2 linked regions of the Gemmata obscuriglobus genome follow. The protein of the gene in region 1 binds, or shares a complex with, the protein of each later gene. Links are inferred from orthologs where the notes say so. Each region holds a gene or a part of one and is shown on either strand. Other genes may lie near its edges.

Evidence for each region.
Region 2: the proteins of accD (region 1) and GobsT_RS18765 are in contact, whole or in part, in a solved structure (PDB 8UXZ), measured with the Escherichia coli proteins. The link is inferred for Gemmata obscuriglobus from one-to-one orthologs.

The regions. Positions count from the first base shown.
Region 1 is NZ_CP042911.1:4,978,932-4,984,697, forward strand. The notes cover bases 3,014-5,766. They hold accD (acetyl-CoA carboxylase, carboxyltransferase subunit beta), read right to left. Parts: upstream 4,923-5,766; coding sequence 4,104-4,922; downstream 3,014-4,103. Other genes in these bases: GobsT_RS20555 (serine/threonine protein kinase), read right to left, coding at 3,108-4,001; GobsT_RS20565 (phosphoglycerate kinase), read right to left, coding at 5,030-5,766. Outside these bases: GobsT_RS20530 (Gfo/Idh/MocA family protein), read right to left, coding at 1-289; GobsT_RS20535 (DUF6655 family protein), read left to right, coding at 632-1,420; GobsT_RS20540 (hypothetical protein), read left to right, coding at 1,623-1,820; GobsT_RS20545 (hypothetical protein), read left to right, coding at 2,079-2,264; GobsT_RS20550 (RsmE family RNA methyltransferase), read left to right, coding at 2,271-2,984.
Region 2 is NZ_CP042911.1:4,499,020-4,503,388, reverse strand. What follows is about bases 1,507-4,369. They hold GobsT_RS18765 (acetyl-CoA carboxylase carboxyltransferase subunit alpha), read right to left. Parts: upstream 3,482-4,369; coding sequence 2,531-3,481; downstream 1,507-2,530. Other genes in these bases: GobsT_RS18760 (serine/threonine protein kinase), read right to left, coding at 3,525-4,369; GobsT_RS18770 (Gfo/Idh/MocA family protein), read right to left, coding at 1,507-2,288. Outside these bases: GobsT_RS18780 (aminotransferase class III-fold pyridoxal phosphate-dependent enzyme), read right to left, coding at 1-156; GobsT_RS18775 (RNA 2'-phosphotransferase), read right to left, coding at 493-1,035; more of GobsT_RS18770, read right to left, coding at 1,038-1,506. UniProt on the Escherichia coli protein: Component of the acetyl coenzyme A carboxylase (ACC) complex. First, biotin carboxylase catalyzes the carboxylation of biotin on its carrier protein (BCCP) and then the CO(2) group is transferred by the carboxyltransferase to acetyl-CoA to form malonyl-CoA.

The DNA.
Region 1 (5,766 bases):
TATTGTCGCGTGCGGCCTTCACCATCGCGCGGCCCTCCGTCACCACCAGTGTGAGGGGTTTCTCGCAATAAACATCCTTACCAGCCTTACAAGCATCGACCGTCACGAGCGCGTGCCAGTGGTCTGGGGTACTACAAAGCACCGCGTCAATATCCTTCTTGTCCAGCAGTTTGCGGTAATCGCTCGCGGTTGCGACCTTGGTCCCCTTTTCCATCTCCCGAGCGGCCGCTTCAAGGTGAACGGAGTCCGTATCGCACACAGCGACCACGTTCTTGCGAACAGCTTTCATGTTGGCCAACCCTTGTCCCCCCACACCTACACACGCAACGCGAACGGTTTCGCTCGGTTTGTCCTGGGCCAAAAGCGCCGCGCGATAAGTCAGCGCTGGAAGCGCGAGGAAGGTACTGCCTGTGAGGGACGCGCGGAGCACAGCGCGGCGATGAAGTTGCGTCATTTGCGGCTTTCAGAAGATGGAGATTGGAAGACAAGTCTTCGGACAGTTTAACCCCGCGTGGTGGAACGACGCCACTGCGAAGAACCGTCTTGCACCGAGCGGGCGCGCGGTTATACCGGTGCCCCGTTTCATTCGGGGACCGAGCCCTTGATCCGACCACGCTTCACGTTCCGGCGCGTGTTCGCGCTACTGCTGGCCGCACTACTGACGGGGTGCGGCACGACCAAAATGACCGACAGCCCGCGTGCGGCCACCGAGATGCTACTCGTGTCGCAGGCGATCGATTACGCAGTCGCGAAGATGGACTTCAGCGCGCTCAGCGGGCAAGCCGTCTTCCTCGACACCACGCCGATTGAAAAGGATGTCATCGATAAGGGCTACGTCATCAGTTTGGTGCGTCAGCAGTTGCTGGCGCACGGCGCTCTAATCCAGGAGGAGCGCACCCGTGCCCTATACGTGGTCGAGTTGCGAGCGGGCGCGATCGGCACGGACAGGCACAGCGTGATGGTGGGTACCCCTGCGGTGTCACTGCCCTCGGTAGTGCCCGGGTTGCCCACAAGCATTCCCGAAATTGCCCTCATGAAGAAGAACGACCAACGTGGGGTCGCAAAGATCGGGGTATTCGCCTACAACCGCGTCACCGGGCGAGCCCTTTGGCAGTCCGGCACAGTCGAGGGCGAAAGCCAGTCGAAAGACCTTTGGGTGTTCGGCGCGGGTCCCTTCAGCAAAGGCACTATTCGCGACCGCACCGAACTGGCCGGCGAGCCGCTCCCCTCCATCCCGACCCCAGCCGAGTTGCTGGGAACCAAAAGCGACAAAGATAAGCACGTGATTCCGGCAGCGGGCACCGCTCGAGAGCAGTTTTTCCCCAACAACACAGCGCCTGCGCCGCCACTACCCGTTCCCGCGGCAGCGGAAGCCGTGACTGGTAGCGCGATTCTCGCGAACACGCCGCTCGTGCGCTAGCATCCGCATGCGCTGCTCATGAATACGCCTTTAACTCGACATCCACTCCGAACGGCTCACCCCGCTCGGCACGCACTCCGATAACGGAACTCACTGAGGAGAGGTTCGTAACGATACGAGCGCCCGGTGGACGTAGTCGTTCCGTACTAACGTTGAACCGTGGCGCCCATTTACGGCGTGCCACGATCCAGAGGCCGCACAGATGCAACCGCTCTCACCACTTGCCCGTCATGAGCCCTCGCACCCGAACTGGGAACTCCTCCGGCGGCTCGGTTGGTCGGTTGCCAACATTTCCGGAGCGTACTGTGTCGCGTGGCGCGGGCGTGACGAGGTCGTGTTCGAGTGGCGCGAGGACGGGTGGCACCGTATCGGCGGGAGCGGCCCTGTTGAGCAGGTGTAAAACCAAGCAGCCCGGTTTAGTGTGAGCGTTACCGAATGGCGTGAGCAAGAGCTATTCGGATAAGCCACTGCGGCGTGGCGGCCCCAAAAACACGGATGGGTGCGCTCGCGATTCCTACTTGACCTACCCCGGTGCGTGCGGGTACCAATGAGGTGCCCGTCGCGCCCGTTCGTCTCTCTTGGGCCGGATCGTGATGTGATTCAGAACGACACGCGAATTCCGATCGTAGCCCGAGCCACTCCTTGAGGGGACAGCCGAATGAACTCCGCCACCCGCGACGTTCCCGCCCCGGAATCCTACGCGACCTTTTGGGAGCCGATCCCGGTGGACACCCCTCCGGTCGTTCACACACCGGCCAGGGAGCCGAAAGACGCGTACCAAGATTTCGTTAACATCACCGAAGACGCGCCGGTGTCGCTCCAAGTCTCGCAAATCGACATCTAATCAGACGTGTCCGATCGCTTTTACATTCCCGATCTGCTCGGTGCCGGCGAGTTTGTACTTACCGGTCCGGAGGCACACCACCTCGTCGCCGTGCGCCGGTTCGGTGACGGCGACGAGGTGGTGGTTTTCAACGGAGACGGCAACGACTACCCGGCGCAAATTCTTAGCGCCGGGAAAAAGAGCGTTGTGCTTCTGGTGCGGGAGCCGGTCTTTGTCAATCGCGAACTCCCCTTCCCGGTCGTGGTCGCGTCAGCCCTTCCGAAAGGAGACCGCGCCGATTTTCTCGTCGAAAAATTGACCGAACTCGGGGTCAACCGATTCATCCCGCTCATCACGACACGAGCAGTGGTCTTACCCAAAGTGTCGGTGGTGGAAAAGTTCGGGCGTGCGGTGATCGAGGCGAGTAAGCAATGCGGTCGAAACTGTTTGATGCAAGTGGACGCCCCACAGAAATGGGACTCGTTCGTCGCGCGTGCCGACCTACCGCAGCCGCTAACAATTCTGCACACCGGCCCGGGGTTGGTGGGCGCGAGTGGCGCCGGCGGAACCTTGGCCGTCGGCCCCGAGGGCGGGTTCACGACGGAAGAGGTTGAGCGCGCCCTCACACACGGATTTGTAGCCCGGAGCCTGGGTTCTCGTGTGTTGCGGACCGAAACGGCAGCGATTGCCGCTGCCGCGAGATTGGGAGAAGGCACGAAAATCAATGCAACGAACGGCTGATCAAAACGGGTTTGCGGCTCGCAACCGCACACGACGATCAAGCCGCAGCGATCCCGGCCATATGAACCATAAGGGGACACAACAGGTAAGTAACGTTATCGTGTTGCACGTCGTCCCACCATCTCAGTAATCTTGCTTTTCAAGCTTCAAGAGCGTGTCTTTAAACGCCTTGGCACTCGGGTAGCGATCGGCGGGCTCACGTGAAATGGACTTCAGTAGGATGTCCGAGAGCCGGTCATCGAGCTTCGGGTTCAGGTCCTTTGCAACGCGCGGCGGTTGGTTGAGACGCCGACGGAAGGTCTCCTCACTCGAAGGCGACCGTTCCCACGGCAACTGGCTCGTGAACACCTCATAGGCCGTGACCCCGAGGGCGAACAGGTCAACGCGGTGATCGGTGTCTTTCCGCTTCAGGATCTCGGGCGCGAGGATGTCCGGGGTACCGGTTCGGTTCCCCCCCCGACAAAACTCGGGGGTGTAGGGAATGGTCAGACCGAAGTCGATCAGCTTGAGCACCCCGTCTTTGTCGACCATCACGTTGCGTGGGCACAGGTCGCGGTGCAGCCACTTGTTGTCGTGCATGTACTGCAACGCGTCGCAGAGCTGGCCGAGGTAGTAGATCCGGTTCCCGTTCAGCTGCGGGGATCGCGTTTCAATCAGGTAGTTCAGTCCGAGGCCGTCGACCCACTCCATCACCAGACACGGTGAACCGTCCTCGGTGACCCCCGCCTCGAACGTGCGCACCACGTTCTCGTGCTTCAGCGCCGCACAGATCTCGCCTTCGTGCGGCTTCTTCAGACCGACGAACCGCTCCTCGAACTTCTTGGTCTTCAGTTTGTCGAGGATCTTGAGACAGACGGTGCGGCCGAGCTCCCGGTCGTAGGCCCGGTACACCTTCGACATGCTCCCTTGACCGGTGCGTCCGCTCAGCTCGAACCGCCGAGCGACGTTAATCCGCTTCAGCCCCTTGGTGGAGCCGCCGCCCTTCGATTTACCGAACAGGAAGTCGAACAGGCCCACGACACACCTCAGAAGCGCGGAGCACGGAACACAGCGTGCGGAACGAAGACGCTTGCACGGGCAACCAGACAAGCTCCGCGTTTCGGACTCCGCACCCCGCCGCTAACGAATTTGACAATAGTCAACGATCCGAGCCACCTCGGTTCGCAGGTCTTTTCGGTGAACGATCCGGTCCACGAACCCGTGCTTGAGCAGGAACTCGCTGGTCTGAAAGTTCTCCGGCAGTTCCACTCGCACCGTGTTCGAGATCACCCGGCGGCCGGCAAAGCCGATCATCGCCTTGGGCTCGGCCAAAGTGATATCGCCCTGCAGCGCCCAGCTCGCCGCCACGCCACCCATTGTGGGGTTTGTCAGGATGCAGATGTACAAACCGCCCGCCTGGTCGTATCGACCCAGAGCGGCCGAAATCTTCGCCATCTGCATCAGCGACAGGATGCCCTCTTGCATCCGCGCGCCGCCGCCCGACCCGCTCACAAAAATAAGCGGCAGTTTCAGCTCGGTTGCGCGTTCGGCGGCGCGGGTGAGTTTTTCGCCCACCACGCTACCCATGCTCCCCGCCATGAACGCGAAGTCGGTGATGCCCAGAACGACGCCGCGACCGCGGATGAACCCCTTACCGGTCACCGCGCCGTCGAGCATCCCGGTCTTTTTCTGCTCTTCCGCGAGCCGCTGTGCGTACGGGATGCGGTCAACGAAGTTGAGGGGGTCACAGGGCTTGATGTCCGCGTCCCACTCCTCGAAGGTGCCCTCGTCGAGCAACTGCGCGATGCGGTCGCGGGCGGGCATGGTGAAGTGGTGGTCGCAGTCCGGGCACACGTGGTGCCGGGCGACCACCTCCTTCTTGTAGACCGTGGTCTTGCAGTTCGTGCACTTGATCCAGAGGCCTTCCGGCACGCCCCGCTTCGCCCGCTCGGTCGACATGCTCTCCCCCGAATTCGGAACGCGGAGTTCGGGATGCGGAACAGAAGACATCATTGCTCCCCGCGAGCCGTTTTGACAATCCGAATTCCGAGCCCCCGCACGCCACCTTACGCGCGGTCGTCGATTTGGGCCAGGCTCTGGAACTTCTTCCCCTCGACGTAAGCGAGGAACGCGCCGCCGCCGGTCGAGACGTGGGTCATCTTGTCCGCGTAGCCGAACTGCTCTGCGGCCTCGGCCGTCTCGCCCCCGCCCACAACCGTGACACCGGACGAGGCCGACATCGCTTCGGCGATGTACTGCGTGCCCCGCGCGAACGCCGCCTGCTCGAACCAGCCGAGCGGCCCGTTCCAGATCACGGTCGCGGCGTCTTTGACGGCAGCCTTGTACGCCTCGATCGTCTTCGGGCCGATGTCCACGCCCTCGAAGCCCGCCGGAATCGGCCCCTCGCAGACCTGCGTCTGGAGCAGGTCGTCGCTCTTGGCCACGACGTAATCGACCGGGAGCACGATCTTCGTCCCGACGTGCTTCAGCAGCGGACCGGCCGCCGCCACTTCCTCGTCTCCGACGCGGGTGGCGCCCACGTCCACGCCCCGCGCTTTGAGGAAGGTGTACGTCATCTTCCCGCCGATCAGGAGCTGATCGACCTTCGTGAGCAGCACGTTGATGAACGCGATCTTGTCCGACACCTTCGCGCCGCCCATGATCCCCAGGACCGGCGCCTTGGGCGCGCTCATCAGGCCCTCAATGATCTCCAGCTCCTTCGCGACCAGGAGGCCGACCGCGCGGGGCTTACCGGCGGCCTTGAGGGCGGCCGGAACCGCGACCATGCTGGCGTCTTTGTCGT
Region 2 (4,369 bases), 480 kb from region 1 along the record:
GAGTGCGGCCCAGAGCGCCTTCTGAATCGCTTCCGACCCAGACGCCGCCCACAGCACCTGTTCCATTCGATTTCCGCCGGGGGCGGAACGCATGAGCTCGATCAGCCGCGCGCTCGCTTGCACCTCTACTGGGGTGACAGCGTTGTAAGCGGTCATTGGGACCGCGGGGAAGTAGCCAGCCGGGGCCGGGTGGGGCAGGGGGGTAGTTGAACCGTTGAGAGCGGGCCAGCCCATGTAGCGGAAGTACGCCCGCGTCCAGGCGCTGGGGTTGTGCCCCAAGTTCGAAACGAGCACGCCGGAGGTGAAGTCGTACAGGCGCCGCCCTTCCGGCGTCCAGTGGTAGATGCCGGCACTGGCGCTCAGCACCGCCTGTGTTGGCGTGAACGTTCGGAGCGAGTGCGGCTCAACGCGCGCCAGTTCAGTTCGTCCCGCGTTGGAATCCGGCTCGCGCGGGTGTTGAATGGGTGGGACCATCGTGTCTCTCCGGTGTGACTACAGCCGAAGGTACTGAGGCGGGACGTGATCCACAAGCCACACCCCGTTTGCGGAGCGGTAAAAGATGTAGCCGTCGGCACTCATCTGTGCCGCGTGAACAGTGATAACCACTGGCTTGCCGTGGCGTCCGCCCACCTTTCGCGCGGTGGTGCCATCTGCCGAGAGGTGAACGTGGTGCCGCGCCATTTTCAACAACCCATCACGAAGAACTGATGAGATGTTCGTTTCGGTGGTGCCGTCGTACAACTCCGTCGGCGGTTCGACGGGTTCAAATTGAAGCTCGACCTCGGCTGAGTGCCCCTGGTTTGCCCGGATCTTGGTGCCGGTATCGTCGATCGCGAAGCGCTGCTTCTCGCATTCCGAAACGACGACATCGAGATCCTCGCGCGAAATGCGCGTGCCTGATCGCGCGAGTCCAGAGAGTAGGTCGACAATCGGCACCCACCCCCCGCGTTCCAGGGTGAGTCCGGCCGATTCGGGTTCGTGTCGGAGCACTTTCGATAAAAACTTACTGATTCCGGTGCGTTGCTTCTCATCCACGGTTAGACTCGGTTGTGGTAAATGACGAGCGGCGTGGCGTTTCCCGGTTCGTACAGCACCAACCCGCCGAGGGGTTCATTCACCTTGACCACGCAACCCGGAGTGCCGCTGGCCGCGCGCCCGAGAACAGCTTCAAGGGCTTGGACGATCGCGACGCAGTTTCGGTCGGCAGAAAGGTCGTTGTAATCGAGGGCGCGCATCGCGCTTAAACGATGCGCCCGTTCGTTTGGAGAGCCGCCGAACTCGACGAACGCCACTTCTTGGAAAAACCGCTCGATGACCTCGATCCCGTAACCGCGCTGCGACCGTTCGCCCCACGGTTCAAGGAACGTTCCGTTATAGTGATAGTTCGGAGTGTACTTGAGTTCGCCAGGGGTGCGATTTTCGACGGTGAGTTCAACACCGCGCTTCCGCTGATGGGCATTCCAAACGCCGTTGTCGAACCGGAATTGCACCTCCTGATCAACGTAACCCGGAAAATTATCTGGCGCGACCCAACTCGTGTGGATGTCGAAGGCCGCTTCGCGCTGGTCTGGATGCCGGTACACGATTTGAAGTTGCACAGAGTCCCAGGTGGTGCCGGTTGCTGCCCCAACGAGTCCTCGCTGACCGGTAGCCGACACGCGGCAGAGCGACCACTCGGGACCGAAGGTGAAGTCAATGAGTTTCAGGTAGTGGACCGCGACGTAAGTTGCGGGGTTTCGGCCGGCGATCCACTCTGCGAACTGGCCGCCGCTGATGGACTTGGGCTCGAGGAGGGTGCAGTAGCCGTTGTTAACGTGCCGCAGAACGCCGTCCTGGTACAGGGTCCTGAGTTTCTTGTGGTCCGGGTCGGCGAGTTTGTGGTACACGACTTTGGCCAAGACACCATTTTTGGCTGCCAATTGCGTTAATTCGTCGAGCTCACGAAGGGACAGAACGGACGGCTTCTCGATCAATACGTGCTTTTTTGCGATCAGTGCGGCACGTGCCGCCTCGAAGTGCCTGTCGTCCGGAGTGGCAACGCACACTGTGTGGCAATCTGTGGCGAGTAAATCCGCGATCGCCGCGGCACCCGTGAAACTCTGAATCCCCTGAAAAGGCGCAATCGGAGTTGATGCAACGAATCGTGACACACGCTCGCCTGTGCGAGAGGCAACTGCACTGAGGCGAAGGTAAACCGGACCGCTTTCAACCGCGTAGAGCGGATCGTGACAACGTCTCTCGAAAACGGGGCGGTACGTTTCGTCGAAGATCATTCCGAACCCGACCATTGCGCAGCGCAACTCGGCCGGGAGCATCGTTGAATTGCTTTCCATTCTCGCGGTTGTAGCGAGCTCGAGAGATTCGGCGAGTATGCTATTCAAAGTTAAGAATACATAAGAATCATTATCGGACTCACTACCACACAGCTGGTTGCCGAGTCATCACGTCTGATAATTGATATTATGTAATGTCGATGTCGCTCGTTTCCAGCACGCGTCGAGACTCCGAAACTGGAAACGAGCTTTAAATGCTACGAGAAGAAGCCCATTCGCCGAAATTTGCCATAGCGTTCTTCCAGAAGCGCGCTATCCGATAACGTCGAAAGCCGCCGCAGTTCCCGTGACAGGTGTGATTTGAGGATGCCGCCCATGCCACGTGGGTCACGGTGTGCGCCGCCTAGCGGCTCCTCGACCACTGTGTCGATAACACCCACGCGGCTCAAGTCTTTCGCCGTTAGGCGCAGAGCTTCTGCTGCTTTCGGTTTGGTTTCGTCGGTCGCCACCTTCCACAAAATCCCGGCGCATCCCTCTGGGCTGATGACTGAATAGTAGGCGTGCTGGAGCATCCCGATCGAATCTCCAACGCCGATCCCAAGTGCCCCGCCTGAGCCCCCCTCACCGATCACAACACAAACGATCGGCGTTGCCAATTTGGTCATCTCGATAATACTTGTTGCGATCAACTGCGACTGCCCGCGCTCTTCCGCACCAATCCCAGGGAACGCTCCCGGAGTGTCGATCAGGCAGACGATTGGCAGACGATACTTTGACGCGAGGTGCATCTTTGCTAGCGCCTTGCGATAGCCCTCCGGGTGCGCGCAGCCGTAGTAACACTGCTGGCGCTCGGCCAAGGTTTTGCCTTTCTGATGACCGATGAGCATGACCTTATGGCCGTCCACACGCGCGAAGCCGGCCCGAATCGCACGGTCGTCCCCGATCGCGCGGTCGCCGTGCAACTCGGCGAACTCGTCGAAGATCATGTCAACGTAGTCGAGGAACTGTGGTCGGTTTCGGTGCCGTGACACGAGCACCGTTTCCCACGCCGACAAGTTCGAGTAGCGTGTCTTTTTTAAGGCTGCGAGGTCTCGCCTCAGTTTCCGTAGCGTTTCTCCGGAGTCGGCATCTGGTGCCGACTCCAGGCGCATCAGCTCGAGTTCCAGTTCGTGGATATCTTGTTCGAACGGTAACGGGTCAGCGATCATATGGGTCTCTTCTGGAAATCCTTGATCAGCGAGTACTCAGCGGCTACATGTCCTCGGTATCTTTTTCCACCACGGACTTGTATATCTGCTTAACCTTCCGAAGTTCCATCAGCACTTCGTGGAAGTGTTCCGGCCGGTCCGTCCGTTTCTTCGCAAGCATTTTCAACACGAACGCGGAAAACTCGTCGGTCAGATCCGGGTTGTACATCGACGGAGGCGCGGGCTTTTCTGTGAAGTGGCGGCCGAGAAGGTCGTTCATCGACGTGCCACGAAACGGCGGCCGACCAGTTGTCAACTCGTAGAGCGTACAACCGTAGCTGTAGATGTCGGCCCGGCCGTCTAATTTCTCGTCCTTGATCTGTTCAGGGCTCATGAAACTTGGCGTTCCCTGAGGTTTGCCGGGGCGGTAAAACCACTTCGCAAAGCCAGTGGGAATTTTCTTGGTAATAGCAAAGTCAATGATCTTTGTGTCGCCCAAAGCGTTCACGAGCATGTTGTCGGGCTTGACGTCCCGGTGAACGAATCCGGACGCGTTCATGTAGGCGAGTCCGGTTGCAGCGCCCTTGAAGATCTTGCGGGCGTGCTCCTTGACGAAACTGAAATCTTTGGCCTGAAGTTTGATCCGCAAGCTTCCCGACGGAAAAAACTCCATAATAAAGTGAGGGCTTTCCTTCGACCGGTTCACTTTGGTAATGCGGATGACGTTCGGGTGCGTGAGTTGAGTCCCGACCTCGGCCTCGTTGAAGAGGATGCGGCGCTGCTCGGGATTGTCTGCGGCTTCCGGCAGCAGGATCTTCATCGCGAAGTGTCGGTTGCTCTGCAGCTCGACTACTTCAAACACCTGCGACGTTTGTCCGGTTTGTAGCAGTGTCCGCAACCGGTAGCCGG